DNA from 3 places in the Mucilaginibacter sp. GW821-FHT07G05 genome. Region 3 is predicted to be linked to each of the others. Evidence: riboswitches for the same ligand, from Rfam matches in the RefSeq annotation. Region 3 holds a riboswitch; each other region holds the start of a gene.
What was found. Region 3 has a riboswitch for S-adenosylmethionine ahead of AC07NA_RS14705 (peroxiredoxin family protein). Riboswitches for the same ligand answer to the same signal wherever they lie in the genome.
Positions count from the first base shown of each region.

Region 1: linked by a shared signal. The riboswitch ahead of AC07NA_RS03300 (O-acetylhomoserine aminocarboxypropyltransferase/cysteine synthase family protein) and the one ahead of AC07NA_RS14705 (peroxiredoxin family protein) in region 3 are both predicted to bind S-adenosylmethionine.
Region 2: linked by a shared signal. The riboswitch ahead of AC07NA_RS23405 (cysteine desulfurase family protein) and the one ahead of AC07NA_RS14705 (peroxiredoxin family protein) in region 3 are both predicted to bind S-adenosylmethionine.

Region 1 covers NZ_JBWKQC010000001.1:790,156-794,234, forward strand. The annotation lists gene mqnE (aminofutalosine synthase MqnE) at 1-356, opposite strand, end outside; gene AC07NA_RS03290 (hypothetical protein) at 416-829, opposite strand; gene AC07NA_RS03295 (trans-sulfuration enzyme family protein) at 940-2,061, shown strand; SAM riboswitch class I at 2,168-2,278, shown strand; gene AC07NA_RS03300 (O-acetylhomoserine aminocarboxypropyltransferase/cysteine synthase family protein) at 2,517-3,842, shown strand; gene AC07NA_RS03305 (homoserine O-acetyltransferase family protein) at 3,909-4,079, shown strand, end outside.
Region 2 covers NZ_JBWKQC010000012.1:41,813-45,891, forward strand. The annotation lists gene AC07NA_RS23395 (DUF5690 family protein) at 1-564, shown strand, start outside; gene AC07NA_RS23400 (TIGR03364 family FAD-dependent oxidoreductase) at 561-1,685, shown strand; SAM riboswitch class I at 1,867-1,981, shown strand; gene AC07NA_RS23405 (cysteine desulfurase family protein) at 2,087-3,223, shown strand; gene AC07NA_RS23410 (peroxiredoxin) at 3,264-3,899, shown strand; tRNA gene AC07NA_RS23415 (tRNA-Cys) at 4,012-4,079, shown strand, end outside.
Region 3 covers NZ_JBWKQC010000005.1:227,614-231,692, forward strand. The annotation lists gene AC07NA_RS14700 (peroxiredoxin family protein) at 1-135, opposite strand, end outside; gene AC07NA_RS14705 (peroxiredoxin family protein) at 163-1,485, opposite strand; SAM riboswitch class I at 1,735-1,850, opposite strand; gene AC07NA_RS14710 (protein-disulfide reductase DsbD N-terminal domain-containing protein) at 2,389-2,835, opposite strand; SAM riboswitch class I at 2,932-3,045, opposite strand; gene AC07NA_RS14715 (DUF4998 domain-containing protein) at 3,211-4,079, opposite strand, start outside.

The sequences.
Region 1 (4,079 bases), on a different contig from region 3:
ACAGGCTCGTTATCGTATTTTTTTACGATGTCGAGCATCTCTTCCATAGTATATTCCCAACCATCGGCGCGTTGTTTCAACAACCTCGAATACGAGCAGAATTTGCAATCGTACACACAAAGATTGGTTGGCTCGATATGGAAATTACGGTTAAAATATGTTTTATCGCCGTGCTTTTCTTCGCGAATATAGTTGGCGAGGGTACCTAAATAGCCCAATTCGCCTTTTTCATATAATAAAACACCTTCATCAAAGGTGATACGCTGGTGGTTGAGTACCTTTTGAGCAATGTGTTTTAAATCAGCAGATAAGCTTGGGTCCTGTAATAGTACTTGTAAATTATTGTCAGCTGCCATCTAAAAAACTTTACAGCAAAAATACGTAATTGCTGCATCAGAATATCACAGGCGTGTAACTATTTATCCTTTACGTACTGCACAGCGAAGCCGTCATTAACGTTATCGGCCAAAACAAGCGTATCATTTTTAGCTTTTACGATCACCTGGTCTAACCCACCGTTCTGATATTTAATGATATAAGCCGGATCTTCAGAAAAAATGGTTTTATCCTTGCTAAGCGTAAACGCCGATTGGTTTGTAAGCGAATCGTTACGATAAAAAGTAGCCGTATTATTCCGTTTAAACTCAACCGATGAACGGTAACCTTCAGACTGCGGTGTAATAGTTCTACCCGCAAAGCCTCCCGTTGATTGCACCCATTTCCACTTGCCGTACAGCTTATCGGTGCTAATATTGCCTGCTGTTTTTAAATCTTCTTTATTGCATGATACGGCGCAGATCACCAATATGGAGCATACTAAACTTTTCATAAAAATGGGGTTATGACATTGGGGTTTTAAACTTATTACGGTAATATTATTGTGAACGCTACAATCAAATAAATTAATGTTGCTTAATTTGGGGCATAATTTTCTGCCTTATGAATATCGAAACCATAGCCATACACGCCGGCAACCATAACGACCCAACCACGAAAGCGGTGATACAGCCCATCATCATGTCGACCACATTTGAACGTGGCGAAGATGGCAGTTATCCGGGAGGTTATATATACAGTCGTTCATCCAACCCCAACCGGAGCGCTTTAGAGCAGGTACTTGCTCAACTGGAGGGCGGTGTTGAGGCAGCAGCGTTTTCATCGGGCAATGCCGCGGGCATGGCGGTATTTCAATCGTTACCTGCGGGCACACATATTATATTACCCGATGATATGTACCATGGTTTGCGCAACCAGATCAAAAATCTTTTTGCCGGTATACTGGAGTTCGATTTTATTGATGTGAACAATACCGAATTACTACAACAGCATATAAAATCCAATACTGGTGTAATATGGATAGAAACCCCATCGAACCCGTTATTGAAGCTTACCGATATTAGAAAGGTAGTTGCCATAGCCCATTCCAAAGGTATTAAAGTAGTGTGCGATAATACTTTCGCCACACCTGTATGCCAGCAACCTATCGCATTAGGGGCCGACCTGGTGATGCACTCGGCTACAAAATACTTTGGCGGCCACAGCGACCTGATGGGCGGCGCATTAATTGCCGCTGAAAAAAGCGACTGGTGGTTAAAGATCCGCCAGGTACAGGAAATGGGTGGCGCTATCCCCTCGCCTATGGATTGCTATTACTTGGTACGCAGTATTAAAACGCTGCCTTACCGTGTACGTGGTCATGTAAATAACGCGCAGCTATTAGTACAATTTTTGCAAGACCATCCGAAGGTAGAACGTGTAATGTATCCGGGTTTGCCATCGCACCCACAGCATGATATTGCTAAGGCGCAAATGCTGAGCTTTGGCGGAATGCTGTCTTTTTGCATAAAAGGCAGCGAAGATGATACCCGTAAAGTAGTAAATAGTGTAAAGCTGTTTACACAAGCCACCAGCCTGGGTGGTGTTGAAAGCCTGATAGAACACCGTGCATCGGTAGAAGGGCCCGACACCAAAACGCCCCGAAACCTGCTTAGGGTATCAGTAGGTTTAGAGCATATTGATGATCTTATTGCCGACCTTGAAGCGGCTTTTAACAGTTTTTAAGCATAAATAAAAATAAAATTTGGAGATAAGTATTCAATTAACATATCTTTGAAACATTATTTGGTAGCAAATATTAAGATCATTGTTCCGCCAACCGGCGAATTTTGGTTTATAAAGAAGTGGCGAGAGATCAGGCTCAACAACCCACTGGCAACCCTTCAATTTGAAGAAGGTGCCAATTCCTGGCCCGGAGAATGGATCCCGGGGAATATAAATTAACCACCATGAAAAGTTTAGTACAAGTTAAAGAAAGTAAGATACAACAGGTTACCCCAACCGGCAATTCATTTGCTATTTGTATTTGTATGTGTTGCTGCTGTTGATTCAGTAACACGTTCCCATTTTCATTTTCCTGAAAAATACGCGTGTTGCTCCTATCGGGATGCTATTATCCTGCTTTGCGCACACGGTAAAACAAACTGATCATTTACAAACAATTAAAATCTTAACATATCATGTCTACTACAAATTTAAAATTCGAAACACTACAATTACACGCAGGTCAGGAAGCAGATGCAACAACAGGTTCACGCGCTGTACCTTTATATCAAACTACTTCTTATGTTTTTAACAGTGCCGAGCATGGTGCTAACCTATTCGCGCTGAAAGAGTTTGGCAATATCTATTCCCGCATAATGAACCCCACTACCGATGTTTTTGAAAAACGGGTAGCGGCTTTAGAAGGTGGTGTAGCGGCATTAGCAACAGCATCCGGCCAGGCAGCGCAATTTTTGGCCTTAAATAACATTTTACAGCTTGGCGATAACTTTGTTACCTCGCCATTTTTATACGGAGGCACTTACAACCAGTTTAAAGTAGCCTTTAAACGCATTGGTATCGACGCGCGTTTTGCCAAAGACGATACTGCCGAAAACATAGAAGCCCTTATTGACGATAAAACAAAAGCAATTTACCTCGAAACCATAGGTAATCCGGGTTTTAATATCCCTGATTTTGAAAAGATTGCCGCGGTTGCACAAAAACACGACCTTCCTTTAATAGTAGATAATACTTTCGGCGCTGCCGGATATTTGTTCCGCCCGCTGGAGCATGGCGCACATGTTGTAGTACAATCGGCTACCAAATGGATTGGCGGCCATGGTACAAGCATTGGCGGTGTAATAGTTGATGGTGGTAACTACAACTGGGCCAACGGCAAATATCCTCAATTTACCGAACCGGCCGAAGGTTACCATGGTTTAGTATTTGGCGATGTATTCGGTATTGGCGGTCCGTTTGGTAATATTCAGTTTATTATACGTGCCCGTGTGGAAGGCCTGCGCGATTTCGGTCCGTCGCAATCACCATTCAACTCGTGGTTATTGGTTCAGGGATTAGAAACCCTGTCGTTACGTGTACAACGCCATATTGATAACGCGCTCGAACTGGCCAAATGGTTGGAACAGCATCCTTTGGTAGCCAAAGTAAACTATCCGGGTTTGGCATCATCACCGTATAACGCGCTGGCTAAAAAGTATTTAAAAAACGGATTTGGCGCGGTATTGTCATTTGAGGTAAAAGGCGATAAAGAAAACGCGGGTGCAATAATTGACAGCCTTAAACTGGTGAGCCATGTGGCAAACGTGGGCGACGCGAAAACGCTGATCATACAGCCATCTGCTACTACGCATCAGCAATTGAGTGATGAAGAGCAACTTTCTGCCGGTGTTACGCCTACCCTGTTACGTGTAGCCGTTGGTATTGAACATATTGATGATATTAAAGGCGATTTTGAACAAGCCTTCAATAAAATAAAACAACCCGAAGCCGAATTGGTGTAAACCATTTAGCGCGGGCTATACAAATTAAAAAGTCCCTTCCGTTGGGGAGGGACTTAAATAATATATATGAACACAGAAGTATTTAAGTACACTAAAACATTTAAACTTGAGTCGGGCAGCGAGTTGCATGATCTTGAAATAGGTTTTAATACCTACGGCAAGCTGAACAAAAACAAGGATAATGTGGTTTGGGTGTGCCATGCGTTGACCGCCAATTCCGACGTGCTTGATTGGTGG
Region 2 (4,079 bases), on a different contig from region 3:
GATAATTTCGAGGTAGAGATCTGGGCTGATCTGGGTGTGAAAAGCAACAGTATTTATACCAATATCGATACGCTTATCTCTGTCATTGTACTGGTAGCCATGAGCTTACTCATCCTCATTAAAAAGAACTTACGGGCATTCAGCGTTATTCACCTCATGATCATCGGCGGTTGTGTGCTGGTAGGCGTGTCAACCATATTGTTTGATCTGGAAGCCATCAGCCCAATAACTTGGATGACCATGGCCGGGTTAGGTTTATACCTGGGTTATGTACCCTACAATGCCATTTTCTTCGAGCGGATGATCGCTTCATTCAAATACCGAAGCAACGTCGGTTTTGTGATGTACATAGCCGATGCCGCCGGATATTTAGGCAGCGTAAGCGTACTACTCATCAAAGAACTGGGCAGGCCTACCATTAGCTGGGGCGCGTTTTTTAAGGAAGGCGTTCTGATTGTTGCCATAGTTGGCGGCGTAAGCGCGGTAATGTCATTAATATATTTTTTACAAAGCGCGCGAAAAAGTAATAAAAGCGCTAAAAATTTAAACATCATCACGGTATGAAACAAAAGTCGGCAATAGTTATAGGAGCAGGCATAGTGGGCCTTGCAACGACAAGGGCACTGGCTACACGAGGTTATAAAGTCACCGTATTTGAACGTAACGAGCGTGCTGTGGGTGCATCAATACGTAATTTTGGTATGGTGTGGCCAATAGGGCAGGCCACCGGGCCAATGTTTGAAAGGGCCATGCTGTCTCGCAGCATCTGGAAAACGGTTTGTACCGAAGCCGATATCTGGCATGACGAAGTTGGCTCGCTGCATTTGGCTTATCATGATGATGAGCTACAGGTAATTGCCGACTATGTGGAAGCCAACAAAAATGACCGCGACTGCGCCTTACTTACACCGGCCGAAGCACTGAAAAGATCACCGGCTGTAAACCCGGATGGTTTAAAGGGCGCTTTATGGAGCGGCGAAGAAATGATCATTGAGTCACGTGTAGCGGTAGGGCAGGTGGCCGCTTACCTTGCCGGTAAATTCGGTGTTGAGTTTCATTGGAACACGGCCATAAGCCAAATTGAAGCGCCAAAGGTTTACTCCGGTAAACGTACCTGGGAGGCCGACGAAATATTTGTATGCAGCGGTGCCGATTTTGAAACCCTGTATCCCGAATTATTCCTGCAAACCAATATCAGCAAATGTAAACTGCAAATGATGCGTTTGGTTACCCAGCCCGAGGGTTGGCGCATAGGTCCGTCGCTTTGCGGTGGTTTATCTATGATCCATTATCCAGGTTTTCAGATAGCTGCTTCATTACCTGCGCTTAAGCAGCGTTATGAGGAACAGTATGCCGAACATTTAAAATGGGGCATCCATGTAATGGTATCGCAAAATGGCGGCGGCGAACTTACTATAGGCGACTCGCACGAATATGGTTTGGTGCACGATCCGTTCGATAAGGAATTTATTAACAAATTAATTACCGACTACCTGCATACCTTCGCTACTTTTAAAGACTGGAAACTGCTGCAATCGTGGCATGGCATCTACCCAAAAATGATGAACGGCGAAACCGAATTTATCACCGATCCGGAACCGGGTGTAACCATCATCAACGGTGTTGGCGGCAACGGGATGACACTGTCATTCGGCCTTTGCGAGCAATATTTTGCGGGCAGGTGATCTGCTAATTGAGCTTTTCAATAACCTAAATAGAGAAAAATGCGTCTGGTTTAACTACCGGGCGCATTTTTATTTCGCTGTAAATCAGTGATAAATAATTTATTTCAAATAAAAACTATAAAATCTATGTGAATAGTAGTTTAAATGTGTATGTTTGCATCATAATAATTGTTCTTTATTATACTTATCCAGAAAGACAGAGGGAAAGGCCCTATGACGTCTTAGCAACCTGTACCGGCTCTTGAGCTTGTAAAAGGTGCTAATTCCTGCTCCGCCACAAAGGAGGAAGATAAGATGACAAATATTTTAAGACTCGCTCAGCAGCTTTTCTTTTTTGCCTCTTTTCCGGATAAGTCGATACAAAAACATAACTGTTAACGATTTATAAAAAGAGAAACAAAATGAGAATTTACCTTGATAACGCCGCAACCACTCAACTTGATAGCGAGGTATTTACCACCATCACCCCTTACTTACTCGAATTTTTCGGAAATCCTTCGTCGCATCATGAGCATGGCAGGCAGGTAAAAAGTGCTATTGAGCAGGCAAGGCAAACCATTGCAGGTTTACTGAACGCGTCGCCGAACGAGATCATCTTTACAAGTGGTGGTACCGAGGCCGATAACACGGCCATACTATCAAGCGTACGTTCTCACCAAATAAAACACGTTATCACTACGCCTTTTGAACACCATGCGGTACTGCACACGCTGGAAGAACTGCAAAAACAAGGCGAAATAAAATTAAGCTTCATCAATATAGATAGCAGGGGTAACCTTGATATCGATCACCTCGAAACCTTATTGCAAAACAATACACGCTCGCTGGTATCGGTAATGCATGCCAATAACGAAATTGGCAACCTGAACGATATCGAATTGATAGGCGAGGTCTGTTGTAGCTACGGAGCAATTTTTCATTCAGATACGGTTCAAACCATCGGGCATTACCGCCACGATCTGTCAAAACTAAAAACACATTTTTTAGCAGCTTCGGCACATAAGTTTCATGGGCCAAAAGGGGTAGGGTTTCTTTACTGTCGCGATGGTGTACAACTTTCGAGGTTGTTGCACGGCGGCTCGCAGGAACGCAAATTAAGGGCAGGTACCGAGAATATTCACGGTATAATTGGCCTGGCAAAAGCGCTGGAAATAGCTTACCGCGATATTGATGAGCATCAAAAATATATACAAACATTAAAAAACAGGATGATCTATAAACTACAGGAACAGGTTGGCGATGTATATTTCAATGGTAATTCGGCCATTGCAGATAAAAGTCTTTACACTGTGCTAAGCGCGAGCTTGCCGGTTAACGCCAACGCTTTCGATCTGTTAGCTTATCTCGATCAAAACAACATCTCGGTATCGGGCGGCAGCGCCTGCTCTACCGGCTCGGCATCGCATGTATTACAGGCCATTAATGCCGATGCATCGAGGAACACCATTCGTTTCTCGTTCAGTAAATACAATACCGCTGCCGAAATTGACCATGCAGTAAGCGTGTTAGCAGCGGTTTATGATTCGGTTGCAGCATAATTAATTAGGATACAAATAACAACATAAATACATAATCACCATGAGTTTACGATTAGGAGACAAAGCGCCCAACTTTACGGCGCAAACATCATTAGGCGAAATAGATTTTTACGAATTTTTAGGCGACAGCTGGGGCGTGCTATTCTCGCACCCTGCGGACTATACACCTGTGTGTACTACCGAGCTTGGCCGCACGGCATCATTGAAAGATGAGTTTGATAAACGTGATGTAAAGGTAGTTGCCCTGAGTGTTGACGGAGTAGAATCACATAAAGGCTGGATACAGGACATTAACGAAACCCAGAATGTGGAAGTGAACTTCCCGATCATAGCAGATGAGCACCGCGAAATAGCCGAGGTTTATGATATGATTCACCCGAATGCATCGCTAACCGCAACGGTAAGGTCATTGTTCATCATAGCGCCCGATAAAACCATTAAACTGATCATTACTTACCCGGCATCAACAGGAAGAAATTTCCAGGAAATATTACGGGTGATAGATTCATTACAGCTAACCGCCAATTACAGCGTAGCCACACCTGCCGACTGGAAAGAAGGCGAGGACGTGGTGGTGGTACCCGCAATTAAGACGGAAGATATCCCGGCCAAATTTCCTAAAGGTTTTACCCAGGTTAAACCTTATTTGCGCTTAACACCGCAACCCAACAAATAATTTATTGAGCAATTTGATGAATGAGTGCAGGATGTGATAACAACATTGTAGGTTAATTAGTTATCATGCCCACTCAATCACTCATTCACCAAATCACTCAATAACACAAAATAGTCGCGTGACCGAGAGGAGAGGTGGGGGTCTGCAAAACCTTATACGGCAGTTCGAATCTGCCCGCGA
Region 3 (4,079 bases):
GTTAAATACGCCCCGCCATACACCTTCCTTAATCACTTTTGCAGCCGGTTCCTTGTCACCGGCCAGTACAGCCCCGCTGAACAGTAAACCTGCCGACAGCAGCGCGGTGCCTTTTAAAAATTTAATTGTTTTCATAATGGTTGTTTATATGAGGTCGGTTTGTTATTTACCTTGTACTGTGTTACCTGCATCCTGCGTATTGGCCGCGTTTTCCGGTGCCGGTTCGGCTATTAAGGCATCCAGTACTTTGTTGAATTTCTTTTCGTAATCGTCAAAGTATTTGCCTGTTACCGTGCCGGTGTAGCCTGTGTATATTTCACGTACATCGCCCTTACGGTCAATAATTATTGTGGTAGGGAAAGCGATGAATTTGTTAAGCGCAGGCAGTTTTTGAGCTACCAGTTTTTTATCGGCCAGGCCACCAAACAGAATATCGTAACCGATATTGTACTTATCGCGCAGCTTACCTAAAGTATATTTTGCATACTCCAGGCTGTCTTTTTGCTCAAAGCCGATAGCGATAGCTTCTACACCACGTTTTTTATTTTTGTTGAACCATGGCGACAAAAACACGGTTTGATCTGTACAGTTAGGGCACCAGGTGCCAATAATTTCAACAATCACTACCTTGCCTTTGTATTTATTATCGCTTAACGATACCTGCTTACCGTTCAGATCGGGGAAGGTAAAATCAAGCTTTTTGTAGCCTTCTTTTAAAAAAGTAAGTTTATAAGGATCGGGCAGTTCAACATCGTTGTTTTTGGTAGCGTCAAACTTCAGGTTTTTGTATATCCCGAAGCCTTCTTCGCCAGATAATGTACCGTCATCGTTTATTTTTCCTTTAATAATAAAAGGGCTTGGGCCGGTAAAGCCCGATAGCGCGAACTCGTTACCTTGTATAGTACCTTCAATTTCGCGGCTATCGCCTACCACCGTCATTACCACACCGGTAAGTTTGTTGCCTTTTTGTTTTAACAGGGCTATTGAAGCAGGTACAGCCTCTTTACTGTATAATTTAAGCTCCCATTTACCGGTAAGATCTGCTGTAGGGGCTACATCTTTACCTGGCTCTACAAAGCGATAAGTTTTACCATGCTCGGCTGTAAAAGGCAACGCGTTACCACGGAAGTTAGGCACCAGGCTGCGGTATTCGCCGCTTAAGGTACCGTCATCATTTATTTTGGCAACGAGGGCCGCGTCATAAGTATTCATTTTGATAAATACCGAATCTTTACCCAGCAGCTGCACGTGGAAGTTATCGCGGCGTGAACCGTTTAACAAGGTAAATACGGCATGCTCGGCATCTTTACCTTTCAGCTCGAAGTTGAAGGGCACTTGCGATTCGCTCACGGTGAATACACCGCGCCAAACACCTTCTTTAATAAATTTTGCAGGCGGATTTTTATCGCCGGCTAACGCTGCGCCACTTAGCAACAATCCCAATGAAAGGTATTTTGCTTTAGATAGATAATTTTTGAAGTTCATTTTTTGTGTGATTTATAGTTGTTAAATTTTGTTTACTGCTTAATTGAACATTAAGTAGTGTGCTTAAATTTGAGGCATAAGCAATCCCTTACCCGCAGCTAAACAGCTACAGCTCACGGTAAATAATTCCGATAAATTTTATGCGGAGAAACCCCGGGGAACTACATGCACATACAACAACATCGCACGGTGGTTGCGCTTGATTGTTTGGCTAAAAAGAGATAATTCAAATTTTGCATAACACTAGTTAATTTATATTTCCGGAGGAACATCCCTTCGGAAAAAAGTAAAGCACTTATTTCATTACTGAATGAAAAGTTGCTAGAAGATCATCGAGACTTCCTCTCCCTTCTTCTTTATAAATCAACTAATTAATGGTGGGGTTAATTAGATGGCGTAAAGGTAACAATAAAAATCAATAATACAAGTTTATCTATAGAATTAGTAGTATTTATTTTTATTTAGTTTGATATATTGTTTAAATATGGATGACTGGCATCCTGGACTGTTCGGAAAAGCAAGCTGAATGAAATTACCACCATTGCATAAAGCAATACCTCTTTACAGCCAGGATGCCGGTCTTGTTTTTCAAGGCGGTATCCGGGTTAACAGACAGGTAAAAAATCTTTAATTACAACAGCAGCAACCGGGTAAAACTGCTAAGCAATAGCTGTTTAAGTTGCGCAATGCGGTTTGGCCATCAAAAATACCGTTCTTCATTTCTTTATAAATTTAATTTCAGTTTGTCAGGATCAGATTTAAACCCACTGCCTTTCCTGTTCGGTCAGCTTCACGGGTGTTGCACTGTTCCCTCCTATTTATAAATCAATCGGTGGTATATTGATATATGTGTAAGGTTTAGCTATAATTATTATAGCAGTATTTTTTTTTATTACGGGTGTATTATTTTACCGCTACGGTAAATTCAATATCCTCAGGCGGCAGGCACTCTTTATTGCTGCACGCTAAAAATGTGATAGTGCCTTTTACTACCGGGTTACTTTTATTAAGCTTTATTTTTTGCTGAAATATTACCTGCTTTTCAAAATAGGCAACGTTCACCCCAAAGTACTTTTCAAACTTTTTAATGGGTTTTGGCTCGGATGGTTTACCTACCAGCGAAATATCTGCCGACGCGGCGAACTTCAGTTCTGTTTTAGTTGGCCCGCCTTCGGCAATGTTTTGCGAGTAAATGTGCCAGCCTTTATCAATAGTAGCCTTAACAAATATTACGGCCTCGTTATTGCCCGTTTTTTTCGCTGCGTAAGCCCATTTAACAGGTTCCTGTATCTGGCTGTAAGCGCCAAAGCTTAGTAAGAGTATAAATGATAATAAGTATATTTTTTTCATGCTTGTATAGCTGCTTTGTATGTCAAATTAATGTTCCTGGTATTTGACTTATCCTGAGAGGCAAAAAGAGACAGCTATGTATCTGGAAATCTTTTTATCTTATCTATCTCCGCATATCGCGAAGCAGGAGTTAGCACCTTTTACATATATGAGGATGTACAGGTTGCTAAGACATCATAGGGCCTTTCCCTCTGTCTTTCTGGATAAGTACTATAAAGAACGTGTTATCTGATACAAATATATGATATAAACTATAATATCCATAGAATTTATAGAATTTTTTATAATTAATATCAAAAGCACATAATAACCAATAAAAAAAGCCCCGCGAAGAAGAATCTCAGCGGAGCTTTTTATGCTAATTTTTAAGTGGTGTTACAATCCGTAAGTGCTTATCTCCCCCATCACCATATAGCTTTGCGGGCCTTGGGTGCCTACAAACTTAAAGTACCTTGCCTTTGGTTTATTAGGAAGTAAATATTTTTGTTCGCCATTTATTAAACGGTTAAAATTGAATGAACCCTGGTTTACCCATGTTACATTATCCACACTGGTTAAAAAATCAAATTTATCCGGCCCGCGGTCGTCTCCGCCTGTTTCAAATGTGGTGCGCCAAACGCCAAACTGGGTAATGGTTCGTTCTACCCCCATATCTATGGTAGCAAAGTGCGGGTAGCTTGAACAGCCTGCGCATGTATGCCAGCGGGTTGCTTCGTTCCCGTCAATAAAATTGATCACCGCGTTATCACCATCAGAATGCTGGGTTGAGTAACTGATTATTTTCCAGCTTTTTTTGTTGAAGGAAAACAGGCCGCTGCCATCGGTATATGAAGTGTAAAAATTATCGATACTCAACGTATCAGGCCTGAATATGGTTCTGAACTGGTAATTGGTATTGGGTTTCATGTCCGGTATTTCTGAAACTAAAGATTTCACCGAAAATATTTTGTGTTGTTCCTTACCGGATACATCCGTGTATTTAACTTCTGATGCATAAGCCCCGTTGGATTCATCTGCACCGCCCCAACCAATGGTAAGCGTTCCGTTAGCGTTTAACACATTAGAGTTTACGGGCCTTGTCAGCAATTGTGCCTGGTACTTTTCGCCATACGATCCGCCTACTACTTCAACCGGTATTGATGAATTGCCTTTACCGTCGTAAGTACGAATTGTGAATGTATACTTTTTTTCAAGCAGATTTTCAATAGTAACACTTATGGTATCGCCCGATGGCGGAATATCAA